2 regions of the Rhodoferax sp. ZS1R8 genome follow, and region 1 is predicted to be linked to the other one. Evidence: predicted binding sites of a transcription regulator. Region 1 holds the regulator's gene; the other holds the start of a gene.
What was found. Region 1 encodes HrcA, which represses chaperone genes, less so after heat shock. Its sites were predicted from a motif close to TTAGCACTCNNNNNNNNNGAGTGCTAA; they were not measured.
Positions count from the first base shown of each region.

Region 2: the regulator HrcA is predicted to act here: its motif matches at 4,991-5,017, upstream of rpoH (RNA polymerase sigma factor RpoH).

Region 1 covers NZ_JBWMBA010000003.1:462,530-470,027, forward strand. Annotated here, with positions in the region: gene AC097P_RS13070 (ApeI family dehydratase) at 1-454, opposite strand, end outside; gene AC097P_RS13075 (COG4648 family protein) at 447-992, opposite strand; gene AC097P_RS13080 (acyl carrier protein) at 1,002-1,259, opposite strand; gene AC097P_RS13085 (phosphopantetheine-binding protein) at 1,318-1,578, opposite strand; gene AC097P_RS13090 (lysophospholipid acyltransferase family protein) at 1,565-2,347, opposite strand; gene AC097P_RS13095 (beta-ketoacyl synthase chain length factor) at 2,340-3,077, opposite strand; tRNA gene AC097P_RS13100 (tRNA-Ile) at 3,294-3,370, opposite strand; gene AC097P_RS13105 (hypothetical protein) at 3,581-4,555, shown strand; gene hrcA (heat-inducible transcriptional repressor HrcA) at 4,584-5,588, opposite strand; gene AC097P_RS13115 (NAD kinase) at 5,617-6,513, shown strand; gene recN (DNA repair protein RecN) at 6,562-7,498, shown strand, end outside.
Region 2 covers NZ_JBWMBA010000008.1:2,050-9,547, forward strand. Annotated here, with positions in the region: partial or broken gene AC097P_RS21655 (PP2C family serine/threonine-protein phosphatase) at 1-296, shown strand, start outside; gene AC097P_RS21660 (LAGLIDADG family homing endonuclease) at 993-4,610, opposite strand; gene rpoH (RNA polymerase sigma factor RpoH) at 5,048-5,989, shown strand; gene AC097P_RS21670 (response regulator transcription factor) at 6,176-6,586, shown strand; gene AC097P_RS21675 (response regulator) at 6,592-7,230, opposite strand; gene AC097P_RS21680 (CHASE3 domain-containing protein) at 7,281-7,498, shown strand, end outside.

The DNA of each region.
Region 1 (7,498 bases):
CAAACAACTGGGACAGCCGTTTGGGGATGGCCACGGGTGCGGCGCTGGACCCTGATGTGTAGACGACTAGCGCGCGGGCCTGTGGGTCCAGCGCTTGCCACGCGGGCACGGCATTGACAGGCAACGGGCTGATGCTGGCCACCCCCGGTATGTCACCTGCAAAACCATCGACCTGGGTGGCCAGGCTGCCCAGATTGGCGGCTGCAATGTCTGCCAGCAAATAAGCGGTTTTTTTGGCCTGCCATGCGCCGAATAACGCTGTTGCAAAGGTGTAGCTGTCCAGGAAGTACAGACCAAATCGGGTACCTGCACTGGCAGAGAAGGCCCCGTGCCAGGCAGCCACGTCCCGCTCAAACATTGAAAAGTTCAAGCGGTCTTGACCGCGGGTCGCAACGCAATGGTCGCCCGCGCGTCCGGTGTGCAGTAGCTCCGCAAGGTACAAGAACTCAGCCATGCCCCGCCCCGGCCTTTATGCGCTTGCGCAGTAGCCATTCCCCCGCGAACAACACACCCATGAGCAAGTAGCTGACCATGCCGTTGTACAACGCCCATCCGGCGTCCGTGGCCCAGAAAACTGTCAGCAGCGAAATGGTCCCGTTGACGACAAAAAAACCGCACCACACCTGGGTCACGCGTCGGGTGTAGGTGACACCGGCCGGGGGCAAATCAGGCTCTTGCATGCGCGCCAGACGTTCAATCACCGTTGGTGGATAGACAAGACTGATGGAAAAAACACACAGCAGCACTACGTTGACCAGCAAGGGGTACAACTTGAGCGGCAGCACTTGGTTGCCCCAGAAACTTGCAACTGCCAGCACCAGGGCGCCAAACGCCGCCACCAACCACAGCCGCTCACGCGAAAACGCTGCACGCATCAGCGCCATACCAACCAGCAGCAAGGCCAGCCACCGTGGCTCGATGTGAGAATTCAGGCCAAAGTACACCAGCAGCGGATAGGCCAGTGTCAACAGCGTGAGCCCGAAGGTCCGCATCTGGTGTACTCAGCTTGGTGAAGCGTCGTTCATCAAGCCGTGTAGTGCATCGACAACATCCTGCAGCGTACGCACCGACTTGAAGGCGTCCGGTTGCAGGCGTTTGCCAACCAGGGGTTTGAGCTTGACGATGAGGTCCACCGCGTCGATGCTGTCGATATCGAGATCCTCGTTCAGGCGCGACTCTGGTTTGATCAGGGCCGTGTCAATATCAAACGTTTCGTGCAGGATGGCGGCCAAATGGTTGAATAGTTCTTGCTGGGTCATGGTGCGGTAACAAATGGTGTGGCGGAACTCTCGCGGCTGAAGGGGTTTCGCTGATGTCTTATTTTTTTCTGGATGCCTGGACGAAAGCGGCAAGTGAACGGACACTGGAAAAATGGCGACGCGTTTCCTGAGAGTCCCCTGACATCGTTACGCCGTAGCGCTTTTGCAAGGCCAGCCCCAGCTCCAGTGCGTCTATGGAGTCCAGCCCCAGCCCATCGACGAAGAGCGCCGCCTCGGGGTCAATGTCTTCAGCTCGCACATCTTCCAGGCTAAGGGCCTCAATGAGCAATGCGGTGATTTCCTGTTCAAGTGCCTGCATGGGTCGAGGTCTCCGTAGAAAAATAGTGTTGAAGATGTTCTGTCAGGCGGCGGGCAGCGATAGCCAATTCACCCCCAGCCTGCTGTACGAATGGTGCAACGGGTATTGCGTCGTGCACCCTGATCGTGAATTGCATGCGACGCCGTGGCACTCGCCACCAGGGAAGGCCCTTGGTAAGGCTCAAGGGTACGCAACTGATGGTGACTGGTGTGATGTCACACGCACCCCGAACGGCGATATTGGCTGCCCCACGCTGCAAGTGCATGGGACCATGAACCGGTGTCCGGGTGCCCTCGGGGAACATGACCAGGCTGTTGCCGGTCTTGACGGAGTTGATGCACTCCTGCACCAGATCGGCACCACCATCGTTGCAGATGTAGTTGGTCGCGCGCACAGGGCCGCGTGTAAAGGGGTTGCGGGCCAGGCTTGATTTGACGACGCAGTCAGCATTTGGCAGCAGGGAAATAAGGAAAACCACATCAATCAGCGTAGGGTGGTTGGCCAGCACCAACTGCCCACGACCGCCCAACTTCTCCAGGCCATCGATGCGGTAGCGCAGAATGCCCAGAAAACGCATCAATCCGATGAATGCGCGAAAGGCGAGGTGGATAGTGAGCCGCGCATACTTCACGCGGCGCGCGGGTTCTCGCACAAACACCTGCAACAAGGGGAAAAAGGCCACACGCAAAACCACACCGCCCAGTCCAAACGTCGTAAAGGCAATGGCCGTGGCGATCACCCGCCAACTGCGGTCCAGCGTCTCAAGCATGGCTTGCCCACTCCCAACGGCGTGCGCCGACAGTATGTACGTAGCGGTCGGATGCGGCAGAGGTCAAAAAGTCGAGGATCTGGAGATCCGTCGTCATGCTTGCGGCTGTGTTTGCCAGCTCTCCCTGGGCGGGGCCCGACTGAAGGCTAAAGCCTTTTTTGGAGTCCGACAAGCAGACGCGGTATGCCATGGCGCGCGGGAATTCAACCCCGTCCTCGAAAACATCGTACGGCGCCGGTAGCGGCTCGTCGTAATACACGACCAGCACGGCAGGTTCTCCATCAGCCAGCTGGCCCAGCGCTTCGGTGAATGCCGCCTCCACCGTCTCTTCACCCGCCGCAACGGCCGTGTAGGGACCGGTGTAGACGTTGGCAATGGAATAGAGTGCGCCGATGGCGTTGTGCACCGACGTGCTAAAAGCGGCCGGCGACGGGGCCTCTCCTACCGCCAATTGGCGCAACAATTGCAGACATCGGCCGATATCGCCACGGCGGGATGCAAAAACGATGGGACAGGGCTCGCTATCGCCTTGCCCCCAATATGCAGCCTGCAGGGCTACGCGCCCCAACCGATCTACCCGGCGCCGAATCATGGCCGGCATCTCGGTCAACGGGGGATCTTTTAAATAGGAAAGAGGACCGGGTTGGCGCAGCCACGCTTGCCATGCAACATGGTCAGTCAGACCAGGCGCCCAAGCAGCCCAGCGTTCTACAGAAAACCTAACTGTCATAGTTCGCGCAAATTTGAAAAATATAGTCAGCGCGAAGGGATTGCGACCAAGTCAGGAACTGGTCCAAAAAACCGTCCCGCCGGGCGCCGTAGCACTCCCCAAAAGTGGGCCCTATTCTAACAAGCGGCCCGCCCCAGCCCGAGCGGTAGCCCGCGCCGTGGGCGGTGGCTATGCCAGTGCGACACGGCTGCAATGTGGGTCCACTTGATTTTGAAATGGTAGGGCGTGTAGGACTTGAACCTACGACCAAAGGATTATGAGTCCTCTGCTCTAACCAACTGAGCTAACGCCCCAACACAGGCGGTGATTGTAATGGCCTCACATCGCGGATTTAGGGGCGGCGTGAGACTGCCACTAAATGCTATTCATTTGATAGCTGCTTACGCGCATCCCGCGAGGGCTACATCCCTATTTTACCTATCAAACCTCCGGTCGGCAGCTTTCGCGCGTTGCTGCATCGCTCGCATGTCATGCACAATCGTCGGCATCCATCAGGAGTTGCAATGCCGAAGTTCAGCGAATACCGCGAGACGTATTGCCAGGGGAAATATATTTCCAAGCTTGCAGCGATTGCACTGGTCCTGCTTTTCGTTGTGCTGAGCTGGTCGCAAGACATCAGCGATATGGCCAATGCGCAGGTGGACTCCGGGCTTAAGCGGTCTCTGGTGAGTTTTGCCTCCGCGCGGGCGCTCAACGCCGTCATTTCTGTGATCCAGGGGACTGAAATCGTGGTTCATCCACTGGGCTTCGGTATCACATTGGCTTTGGGACAGGTACTCGACCCCATCAACGACCTCGTTGAGCAGTTCTCGTCGATCATGCTGGTAGCCAGCGTGGCTTTCGGTATTCAAAAGCTGCTGTTGACCATAGGCTCAGCTTGGCTGGTGTCGGCCGCCGTGACAGGGCTAGCACTGGTTTGGGCAAGCCTGTATTGGACGAATAAGGCGCCCGAACTGCTCTCCCGCCTGCTGGTCGTCGTGGTGTTTCTCCGTCTGGTGATGCCAGTCACGCTGATAGGCAGTGCGTTAATCTTTGAGCGATTTTTGGCATCAGATTACCAGACCGGTCTGCAGGCCTTAAACCAAACCAGCGCAGAGTTGAAAAAGCTCAATGGCGACACGAAGAAGCCGACGGCACCCGGTTCAGCGGTCCCGCCGACGAGCATTCCCGGAACGCAATCGGAAAAAGCGGGGATCTTCTCTGGCGCATTGGAAGCTTTGAGCAGCGCAAAAAACGCGGTGGTGGCCGCAAAGGACCAGATATCTGACGCCATGGACGCCTCCGCAGACAAGGTGCAAGCCAGGTTCGAGGGGATACAGGCTATGGCAGAGAGAATTGCCGAACGCCTGATCAGTCTGATTGTTGTGTTTCTGATGCAGACGATCGTAATACCGTTGATTTTGCTCTTCGTGCTCTACCGTCTGTTGGGGGGATTGGTGGCACACACCAGGCAGGCGGGGCAACCCGGCAACCGCTAGCGTGGCGCTGAACGGATTGCATATCCGTCTATTTGTGGTGGCTTAAGGCGTTGCTGACGAGTTTGGACGTAATGTCCACGATCTGGATCATGCGGTCGTAGGCCATGCGCGTGGGGCCTATGACGCCCAACGTGCCGACGATCTTGCCGTCCACCTCGTAGGGACTGGTGACGATGGACAGGTCTTCGAACGGCACGACCTGGCTTTCACCGCCGATGAATATACGCACGCCTTCGGCTTGGCCGGCCACATCCATCAGGCGCATCAGCTGCGCCTTTTGCTCGAACAGCTCAAAAGCGCGGCGCAGGTTGCCCATATCGCTGGAGAAGTCGGACACCGACAGCAGGTTGCGTTCACCAGAGATGATGACTTCGTCCTGCGTTTCGGTGATGGCTTCGGAACTGACAGTGACGGCTGCCTGCATCAACGTGGCGATCTCGGTACGCAACGATTCCACCTCACTTTGCAGGCGTTCGCGTACATGCTCCATGTCCAGACCGACGTAATGACTATTCAAGAAGTTCGCCGCCTCCACCAGTTGGGCTTGCGAATAGTCCTGCTCGGTGAAGATGACGCGGTTTTGTACGTCACCGTCGGGCGACACGATGATGACCAGCAGCCGCCGCTCGGACAGGCGCAAAAACTCGATGTGCCGAAAGACCGATGTACGTTTGGGCGCAATAACCACACCCACAAACTGGGATAAGTTGGACAGCAGATTGGCCGCGTTGGAGATCACCTTTTGCGGCTGGTCGGGTGCCAGGATGTGCGAACCGTACTGACTTGGCTGCACGGTGAGCATGGTGTCGACAAACATGCGGTAACCGCGCGCTGTAGGTATGCGCCCAGCCGACGTATGAGGGCTGACGATCAGGCCCAGTTCTTCCAGGTCCGACATCACATTGCGAATGGTCGCGGGCGACAATTCCAAACCAGAGGCCCGCGACAAGGTGCGGCTGCCGACGGGTTGCCCATCGGCTATGTAACGCTCCACGAGCGCCTTCAACAACAACTTGGAACGATCATCGAGCATTGGCTCATTTTAATGATGTAATTTGCCAATGAAGTCCCAATTCCGCCAGGTTGCCCTGATTGGCAAGTTCCACGCTGTGTCGTCTGGCGCTACGGGGCCGTCTTCGCGGCTGACGCTGGAGCGTATTGCAGACTTTTTGATGGCGCAGGGCTGCGAGGTGGTGGTCGAGGCCGACACCGCTGCCAATATGGGGCTCAACAATTACGCGACGATGGACGTCGCGGCCATTGGCAACTCTTGCGATGTCTGTGTGGTGGTGGGAGGTGACGGCACGATGCTGGGCATTGGCCGCAAGATGGCGCAATACGGCGTGCCGCTGATAGGCATCAATCAGGGGCGCCTGGGCTTTATTACCGACATTCCGCTGGACAATTTTGAGGCCACGCTGCAACCCATGCTGTCGGGCCAGTACGTGGAAGACCACCGCAGCCTGATGCAGGCCCGGGTCATGCGCGGCGGGCAGTGCGTGTTTTCGGCGCTGGCCATGAACGATGTTGTCGTCAATCGTGGGGCTACGGCCGGCATGGTCGAGCTGCGGGTAGAGGTGGACGGCAATTTCGTCGCCAACCAGCGCGCCGACGGGCTGATCATTGCAACGCCCACGGGTTGCACTGCCTACGCGCTGTCGGCCGGCGGGCCGCTGATTCACCCGTCCATACCTGGCTGGGTGCTGGTACCGATTGCGCCACACACCTTGTCGAACCGGCCCATCGTGCTGCCCAATGTGTCCGAAGTGGTGATCGAGCTGGTGGCCGGGCGCGATGCCAGCGCCAACTTTGACATGCAGTCGCTGGCCACACTGATGCACGGCGACCGTATTGTGGTGACACGGTCGCAGTACCAGGTCCGCTTTCTGCACCCTGAGGGCTGGACCTACTTCGCCACCTTGCGGCAAAAACTACATTGGAATGAGGGAGTTGCCTGATGAACGCAGCGCAGCACCGCTTCAATCAAGTGAACTGGGATTAAAACAATGGCTTTGAGACGCATAGTTTTGCGCGATTTCGTCATCGTCAGCGAACTGGAGTTGGATCTGGACGGTGGTTTCACGGTGTTGACTGGCGAGACCGGCGCTGGCAAGTCGATCCTGATTGACGCACTGCAACTGGTGACCGGTGCGCGCGCCGACACCGGCGTCATCCGTGAGGGCGCCAGCCGCACCGATGTCAGCGCCGAATTCGATACCCCGGCCGGCGTGCGCGACACGCTGCAAGAGGCCGGTTTTGATAGCTACGATGGCGACACGCTACTGCTGCGCCGTACCGTGGACACGGCGGGCAAAAGCCGCGCCTGGATCAACGGCAGTCCGGCCACGGCACAGCAGTTGCGCACGGTGGGCGAACAGTTGCTGGACATCCATGGCCAGCACGCCTGGCAAAGCCTGACCCGTCCGGACGCCGTGCGTGGTCTGCTGGATGCCTATGCCAAGGTATCTACCCACGCGCTGTCCGCTCTGTGGCACGACTGGCGCCAGGCCCAAGCCGCGCTGGCGCAGGCCATGGCTGCGCAAGACTCCTTGCAACGCGAGCGCGAACGCCTGGCGTGGCAAATTGGCGAGGTCGAAAAACTCAACCCGCAGCCCGCCGAATGGGACGAACTGCAGAGCAACCACAGCCGTCTGGCCAACGGCCAAGCCCTGATGGACGCGGCGCAGGCCGCCTTGCAGCTGCTGGAGGACGACGACAGCAACGCTTTAAGCCTGCTGAACGGAGCATTGCAGCAGTTGCAAAGCCAGGCCCATCTGGAAAAACAGTTCACCGATCCGATGGACGTGCTCGCGTCCAGTCTGGCCCAGGTAGAAGACACCGTGCGCACCCTGCGTGGCTATTTACGCCATACCGACCTGGACCCACAGGGTCTGGCCGAGCTGGATGAGCGCCTGTCGCTGTGGGTATCGCTGGCCCGGCGCT
Region 2 (7,498 bases), on a different contig from region 1:
TGACCCACTTCGTGACGGATGAGGACGCTATCAAAAAAATGGTGACTAAGTCCTACCCGGGTATCTCATTGCGCGTCGCGGTTTTCAGCGACGGGCTGCAGCGCCTGGCCCTGAACATGGCGGACAACACTGCACACGAGCCATTCTTTGCTAATTTTTTCAAGGTGCTAGGAACTTCCACATCTGAACAGGACGAGCAGCTTCATGCAGCGTTGATTCGATTTCTTCAAAGTCCAGCGGTAAATGACCGCACGGATGACGACAAGACTTTGGCATTAGCTGTTCTGTCCCGTTAGCCGCGATGCAAAGACGCTGGTCACCTCGAAGGGGACGCCAATACAGATAGGCCGTGAGCTAGGAAGGGCGGAGAGGGCTCTGTGTTTGAAGTCCAGTCTTTGTCGGACCAGGTAGCCAAGCTGTACCACCAGCTCCCTGACGCAAAGAAGCAGGCCAAGCTAACGTTTATGGCCAGCACAGCTGACCGGCAATTGTTGAGCTACGTGGCTTGGCCTCAGGAAACACTCCATTCGTCAAGAGGTGGGCCAGTCGTCGGGTTTTTGATGCCGAAGGTGGTGGGCAAGGCCCCTGTTCACATGGTTTACAGCCCTGCCCACCGGCGGCAGGACAATCCGAAAGCAGCGGCATTGCTCGATTAGTCGATTCTCAAAACAAAAACCCCAGCAGGGTGCTCTCGCAAGAATTCACCAAGAAGCGGTTTTCTTTGGCCTGTGCCGGCCGGTGTTTGGAAAGACGTAACACTTTTCTGAATTTTCGGTGTGAGGATTCAGAAAAGCGGCCCCCTGTTGGGGAGCCGCATCCAAATCTAAGCCAAAAGCCTAGAGTATTTTTGGGTACAACGAATCACTGTTGCAACCTTATGAGCGAAAGTTGTTGGCTCCACAGCCGCTTGCGCTGTAAAAAAGGCAGCTTATGCCGTCAAAAAGGCAGCTTATGCTGTCACCCACAGTCGGCTAAATTCTGTTCCGGTGCCGTCACCCACAGCTTCCCACATGCCCACATTGGGTACAGTAGTCGCAACCATCTTTGCGGATCACGGCATGGGCGCCGCATTCACCGCATTTTTTGCCCGCCATCACTGGCAGGGGTGCGGTTGCCAGTGCGCTTTCGTGCTGTGGCAGCAGCGCATCGGATTCGGGCTGCACATCGGTGGAACGGCGGTTGTAGTTGCTGGTCTTGGTCCGGTTGCGTTGCGATTGGATGTTCTGGATCGCAAAGGCCATGGCCGCCACTTCGGAGTCGTGCCACATCGGCACCTGGGTGCCATCTTCTTTCTGGTGCGTACCCAGTCGCACGGGGCCGCGGTCCCAGGCCACCTTGCGCATATCACTGAGTGCGCGCTCCAGGAAGCCGCCACGTGCGGCCAGCGACAGCAGGCGCATGCTGGACGTGATCCACTGCTGCGATTCGCCGCTCTGCCCCACGGGCATGAAGAATTCAATCGCGCGGTCTACCATGCCGCCGTTGGGCAGCGGCACGGGCAAAAAGGATACCAGTAGGTACAGCGTCTTGTGGCCCTCTTGCGTCCAGTAATCCACCTTTTCTGCGACGGCGGACAGCGCGCCCTTGGGGCGGCGTTCGATGACCGTACGCATGGGGTCAACCACAGGTGCGGGCGGTGTGGGGGCTACGGGAGCGGCTGCGGTCTCGGTTGGCGTCACGTGTAACACCGAGCCCAGAATCGCATTGGGCCGATACGTTGCCAAACCTTTCAGGCGCGCATTCCAGGCTTGCTGGTACAAATTCTTGAAGTCGTCGTAGGGGTAGTCGGCCGGCACGTTCACCGTCTTGGAGATGGCGGTGTCGACAAAGGGCTGCACCGCTTCCATCATTGCGATATGGTCGGTGGCCGACATCTCCAGTGCGGACACGAAGTAGTCCGGCAGCTGGTTTACATCACCACCCAGCTCGTGGTACAGGCGCCAGGCGTGGTCTTCTACAGAGTACTCGGTGTAGCTGCCATCGCCCTCGCGCTTCTTGCGCTTGTACATCCACGAGAAAGGCGGCTCAATGCCATTGGACGCGTTGTCGGCAAAGGCCAGGCTGACGGTGCCTGTGGGCGCGATCGACAGCAGGTGGCTGTTGCGGATGCCATGCTTGCGGATGGACTGCTGCAAGGCGGCCGGCAAGCGGCTGGCAAAGGTGCCCGCCTCCAAATAGCCGTCCGCGTCGAACTTGGGGAAGGCGCCCTTCTCTTGCGCCAGCGCCACCGAGGCGGTGTAGGCCGCATCGCGCATGCTGGTGGCAATACGGGTCGCCATTGCACGGCCCTCTGCCTTGTCGTAGCGCAGGCACAGCATGGCCAGCGCATTGCCCATGCCGGTAAAGCCCACGCCGATGCGGCGCTTGGCCGACGATTCGTCGCGCTGCTGTTGCAGCGGCCAGAAGGTCACGTCCAGCACGTTGTCCAAAGCGCGGACCTGGATCGCCACAGATTTCTCGAAGGCTTCGAAGTCAAACGCCGGCACACCGGCAAAGCCAAAGGGATGGCGGATGAAGCGCGTCAGGATGATGGGGCCCAGGTCGCAGCAACCATAGGATGGCAACGGCTGCTCGCCGCAGTTGTGAACATACAGGCCATTGGCGTCAAAGGCGTGCACATCCGCCACGGTGACGTCATACACGTCCTCGCTACCGTCTTCTGTCACGGATTCCACGGTGGCGGTAAAACGTTCGGCATTCAGCGCACGGCGGTAACTTGCCAACGACTGCTCCAGGCGCTCGGCCTTGTGCGTATCCGCAAAACCGATGCGGTCTGCATACACCTGCAAGCTGCTGCCGCTGATGAGCAATTCGTGCTGCGCATCGGTTTCATACACCTTCATGCCGCCTTTTCCATCGGGCATGGGCTTGGCTTGGGCCGGGCGGCGATTGGGATAGATGGTGGCCGCAACGCCCAAGCGCAGCAACATGCGCTGCACCGACTGCAGCAGGCCCAAATCGCTCTGCGCCAGGCGCACGCTGACACCCTTGTCCTGCGTGCCTTGCACAGAGCCGTCTGCGTCGAACAGACCGCGCAACAGCCCCGCCGAGAAGTCGGACGAGCTCGCTTCCATGGCCGGCGTAATGGTCTTGTGGCCCGGGCGCATGCCAAAGCCATGGGCCAAATGCCACACTGCGCCCGATACCATGCGTGCCTCGCCACGGCTCGCTATCGGCCGCTGAAAGCCACGAAAATCAGCGCGGTGCGACAGCGTCGACGCCGCTGCTTCTGCCGCGGCAACAATGCCTGCCGCACCCGTGCTGGCATAGGCCACCGTGCCGTTGGCAACCTGCTTAAGCTCTGGCGCCCAGACGGAGATAACAGCCTTGGCGCTCTTCAGCGTGCCATCGCCCACCAGCAGGCCCAGCAAATAACCCTGCTCCTGCGTGCCGACGCCATCCCAGCCGCCCAACGCGCGGTGGTCATGCAACACGATTTCATCACCCTGGCACAGTTGCGCGGCAGGCACCCACTCGGCTTCGAGCACGTAGCGGGTCTTGCGTGCCACGCGGCGCACGCGGTGGTCTGCGGTGAGCCGCAAGGTGTGGCCTTCGCGGGTGCGCAGCGCCAGCACCGGCTTGTGGCCGGTCTTGAAGAACCCTTCGCTCTCGACCTTGTAGGCCTTGCCATCCACTACGGCCGAGAAGTCTTTGCCAATCAGATCCGCCACTTGCGCGGGGCCATCGGTTGTCAACACCCAGGTGTCGGCTGTCACGCAAGGATTGGTCGCAGCAATGGTCTCGCAGTAGCGCAGGTTGTTGTCTTTGTTGATGTGGTCCAAGAACAAAATGCCGGGTTCAGCAAAGTCGTAGGTGGAACGCATCACCGTGTCCCACAACTCGCGCGCCTTCAGCGTCTGGTAGACCCATTTGCCATCCGCGCGCTGAAAAGCGCCCTTTTCCAGCAACGTGGAACCGGGCTTTGCCGGGTGCACAAGCTCCCACGGCTGGTCATTGGCCAATGCTTCCATGAAGGTATCGGTCATGCCCACCGACACATTGAAGTTGTTCCAGCGGCCCGGCGTGCGCTTGGCGGTGATGAACTCCATCACGTCCGGGTGGTCCACGCGCAGCACGCCCATTTGCGCACCGCGGCGCGCGCCCGCGCTCTCCACCGTGGAACACGACTGGTCGAACACATTGATATAGCTGCAAGGGCCCGACGCCATGGACGCTGTGCCCTTGACCGCCGCGCCGCGTGGGCGGATGCGCGAGAAGTCATACCCCACACCGCCTCCGCGGCGCATGGTCTCGGCAGCCTCGCGCAGGGCTTCGTAGATGCCCGGGTAACCATCTTCGTCCATGCCCTGGATGCAATCGCCCACCGGCTGCACAAAGCAGTTGATCAATGTGGCTTGGATATCGGTACCGGCAGCGCTCATGATGCGGCCCGCGCCAATGGCACCGGCGTACAAATTTTCCAGGAAGATGGCCTCGTACTTGGCGCGGTCCTCTTCCTTTTCTACTGACGCCAACGCACGGGCCACGCGGGCAAACAGGTCTTCGATACCGGTTTCGCCGGGTTTGAGGTACTTCTCGGCCAGCACGTCGTGGCTGATGGGTTGGATGACGATCTGGTTTTGGGTGGGGGCAATGGGGTCGCGTTTCATACCGTTATCTCCTGAGAATGGGTGCCGAACGGTGCAGCCCGAGATGGCTGGAACTCCGGTGGGTTCGGCGCTTTGCGCGCGCGAAAGGGGCTGATTCTGGCAGGTGTTTAGCACCGTTTGGGTAGCTTCAGCCGGCGCAGGACGCCCGAAATTTTTCACATCAAGAAAAAAACACACCAGCCCCCGGGGGTGTTGGTGCGGGCGCTATGTTTCCCATAGCTAGTATTTTTTCTTATTTTTTTGCCGGGCGATAGGGTGTCTGTTGCGCGGCGCACTGCTCTTTTTCGCTGCGCTATTGAAAATGGGGCCCGTGGACCCAAGCTACCGCCACAACGCCCTGCCCCATCTCATTTTTTGATCGGGGACATTGAACTTCTTTATTAGCACTCGCTCATAGAGAGTGCTAATATTGACCGCTAGATACAAGGAGTTCAGGTATGTCATACCCATTGGGACACGCAGCCACCGCCGTAACACTGGCCAATCCATGGTCGATGGTGCCGTCGCTGGGCAATTTGGACGCCTATATTTCGGCTGCCAACCGCCTGCCCATGCTGACGCTGGAGGAAGAGCAGGAGTTCTCCCGCAAATTCAAGGCCGACAATGACCTTGAAGCAGCTGGTAAGTTAGTGCTATCTCACTTGCGGCTGGTGGTGTCGGTATCACGCCAATACCTGGGCTATGGCCTGCCGCACGGCGACCTGATCCAGGAAGGCAATGTGGGGCTGATGAAGGCCGTCAAGCGGTTCGACCCCGACCAGGGCGTGCGCCTGGTCAGCTACGCGCTGCACTGGATCAAGGCGGAAATCCATGAATACATTTTGAAGAACTGGCGTATGGTCAAGGTGGCAACCACCAAGGCGCAACGCAAACTGTTTTTCAACCTGCGCTCGATGAAGCAGCGCTTCAAGAGCGAAGATGCAGCGGCCGACTTGGGCACACACCGCGACACGCTGAACCCCGAGCAGATCGACGCGATGGCGCGCGAACTGAAGGTCAAGCCCGAAGAAGTCATTGAGATGGAAACCCGCATGTCGGGTGGCGATGTGTTGTTGGATCCCTCTCCGTCAGATGATGGCGAAGAGGCCTATGGCCCGATCGCCTACCTGACCGATACCAAGCACGAGCCTATCGCCATGATCGAAGCGCATCAGCGCGACGTGCTGGCATCCGAAGGCATTGCCGCAGCGCTGGACGGCCTGGATGCGCGTAGCCGTCGCATCGTTGAAGAGCGTTGGCTCAAGGTCAACGACGACAACTCGGGTGGCATGACACTGCATGAGTTGGCTGCCGAATATGGCGTCAGCGCAGAACGCATTCGCCAGATCGAGGTGGCTGCAATGAAAAAGATGAAGACGGCGCTGGTCGAATACGCCTGATTTCGTACAAGGTGCCATACGACCCTTGCAGGCGCTGCTTGCAGGGGTCTTTTTTTTTCCGGATAAACAATGATCTGGAGCCCTGTAGCATCGTGTCTGTACGACCCAGCACAGAGTGCAAATTCACTTGTAAAACCGCACACTTAACACCACAAGCGTTTGCACAGTGGATACCATGGTCGAGCCATGCAACGCCTCAAAACCTATATTGTCGAAGACAGCCCGGTCATACGCGATAGCTTGATCGCTGCGCTGGAAGAGATGACACCGGTGGATGTGGTCGGCGTTGCGCAAGATGAAGCCAGCGCAGTGCATTGGCTGGCCGAACCTGGGCACTGTGCAGATTTGGTTATCGTCGACATATTCCTTAAACGCGGGTCGGGCTTGGGCGTACTACGCGCAGCTAACTGCACGATACCGTCTCGCAGTCTTGTGGTCCTGAGCAACCACGCAACCACAGAGATACGGCGCCGTTGTACCGAACTGGGCGCTGGCAAGGTGTTTGACAAGTCCAACGAATTGGACGCTTTGATGTTGTACTGCGAACGCCTGGCGGCGGGCGAGGCGGGCCAGACCGGAGCCGGAGAATTGACGTGAGGGGCTTACTGGATCAACCCGTTTTTAAGTGCGTAATAGGTTAAGTCGCTGTTGGATGCCAGATTCAACTTCTCCATGATCCGCGCCCGGTATGTACTGACTGTCTTGATGCTCAGCGACATGTGTTCTGCAATATTGCCAACCGCTTCCCCCGCAGCAAGCCGCAAGAAAACCTGCAGCTCGCGCTGCGACAATTTCTGATGGGGCGGCTTCTCCAGACTGCCGCCGCCCACCAGCGCATCGGCAAGTTGCTCTGCAACGGTGGCACTGATGTATTTGCGGCCACGCGCTACTGTACGGATGGCATCAACGATGTGCTCAGGATCACAATCCTTTCCCAAGTAGCCACTCGCGCCTTGTTGCAGCAGGGCGGTAGCGTAATGGGTCTCGGGCAGCGCGCTCAAGATCAGCACCGCCAGTTCGGGAGCGCGTGCCTTGATCGCGACCAGGGCTTCAACCCCACCCTGCTCACCCATCGAAAGGTCCATTACCATCACGTCAATGCCGCCGGCTCGCACCAGATCCAAGGCCTCGCGGCCATCGGAGGCTTCGGCAACGACCGTAAGATCTGCATGGTCCGAAAAAAACTGCCGCAGCCCCGCCCGCACGATGGCATGGTCGTCAACAATGGCAATTCGGATCATGGTGTTTCGCGCGCTCCCAACTTTGTTTAGCTTGTATTTTAGGCCAGCCCATGCAGACCCCTTTTCCCAATGTCGTGGCACGCAAGCCGGTGGCAATCTTGTTGTTCGTACTTGCGTCATTGGGCATGGTGTACATCACTGAGGATTCCAACCGGCGCGCCGCCATGCTGATCCAGAATCTTAGCGCCATTGCCGAAAACCGGCTGCATTTGTACGATCTGACCAAGGGCGTTCTGGACGCAGAATCCGGACAACGCGGATACCTGTT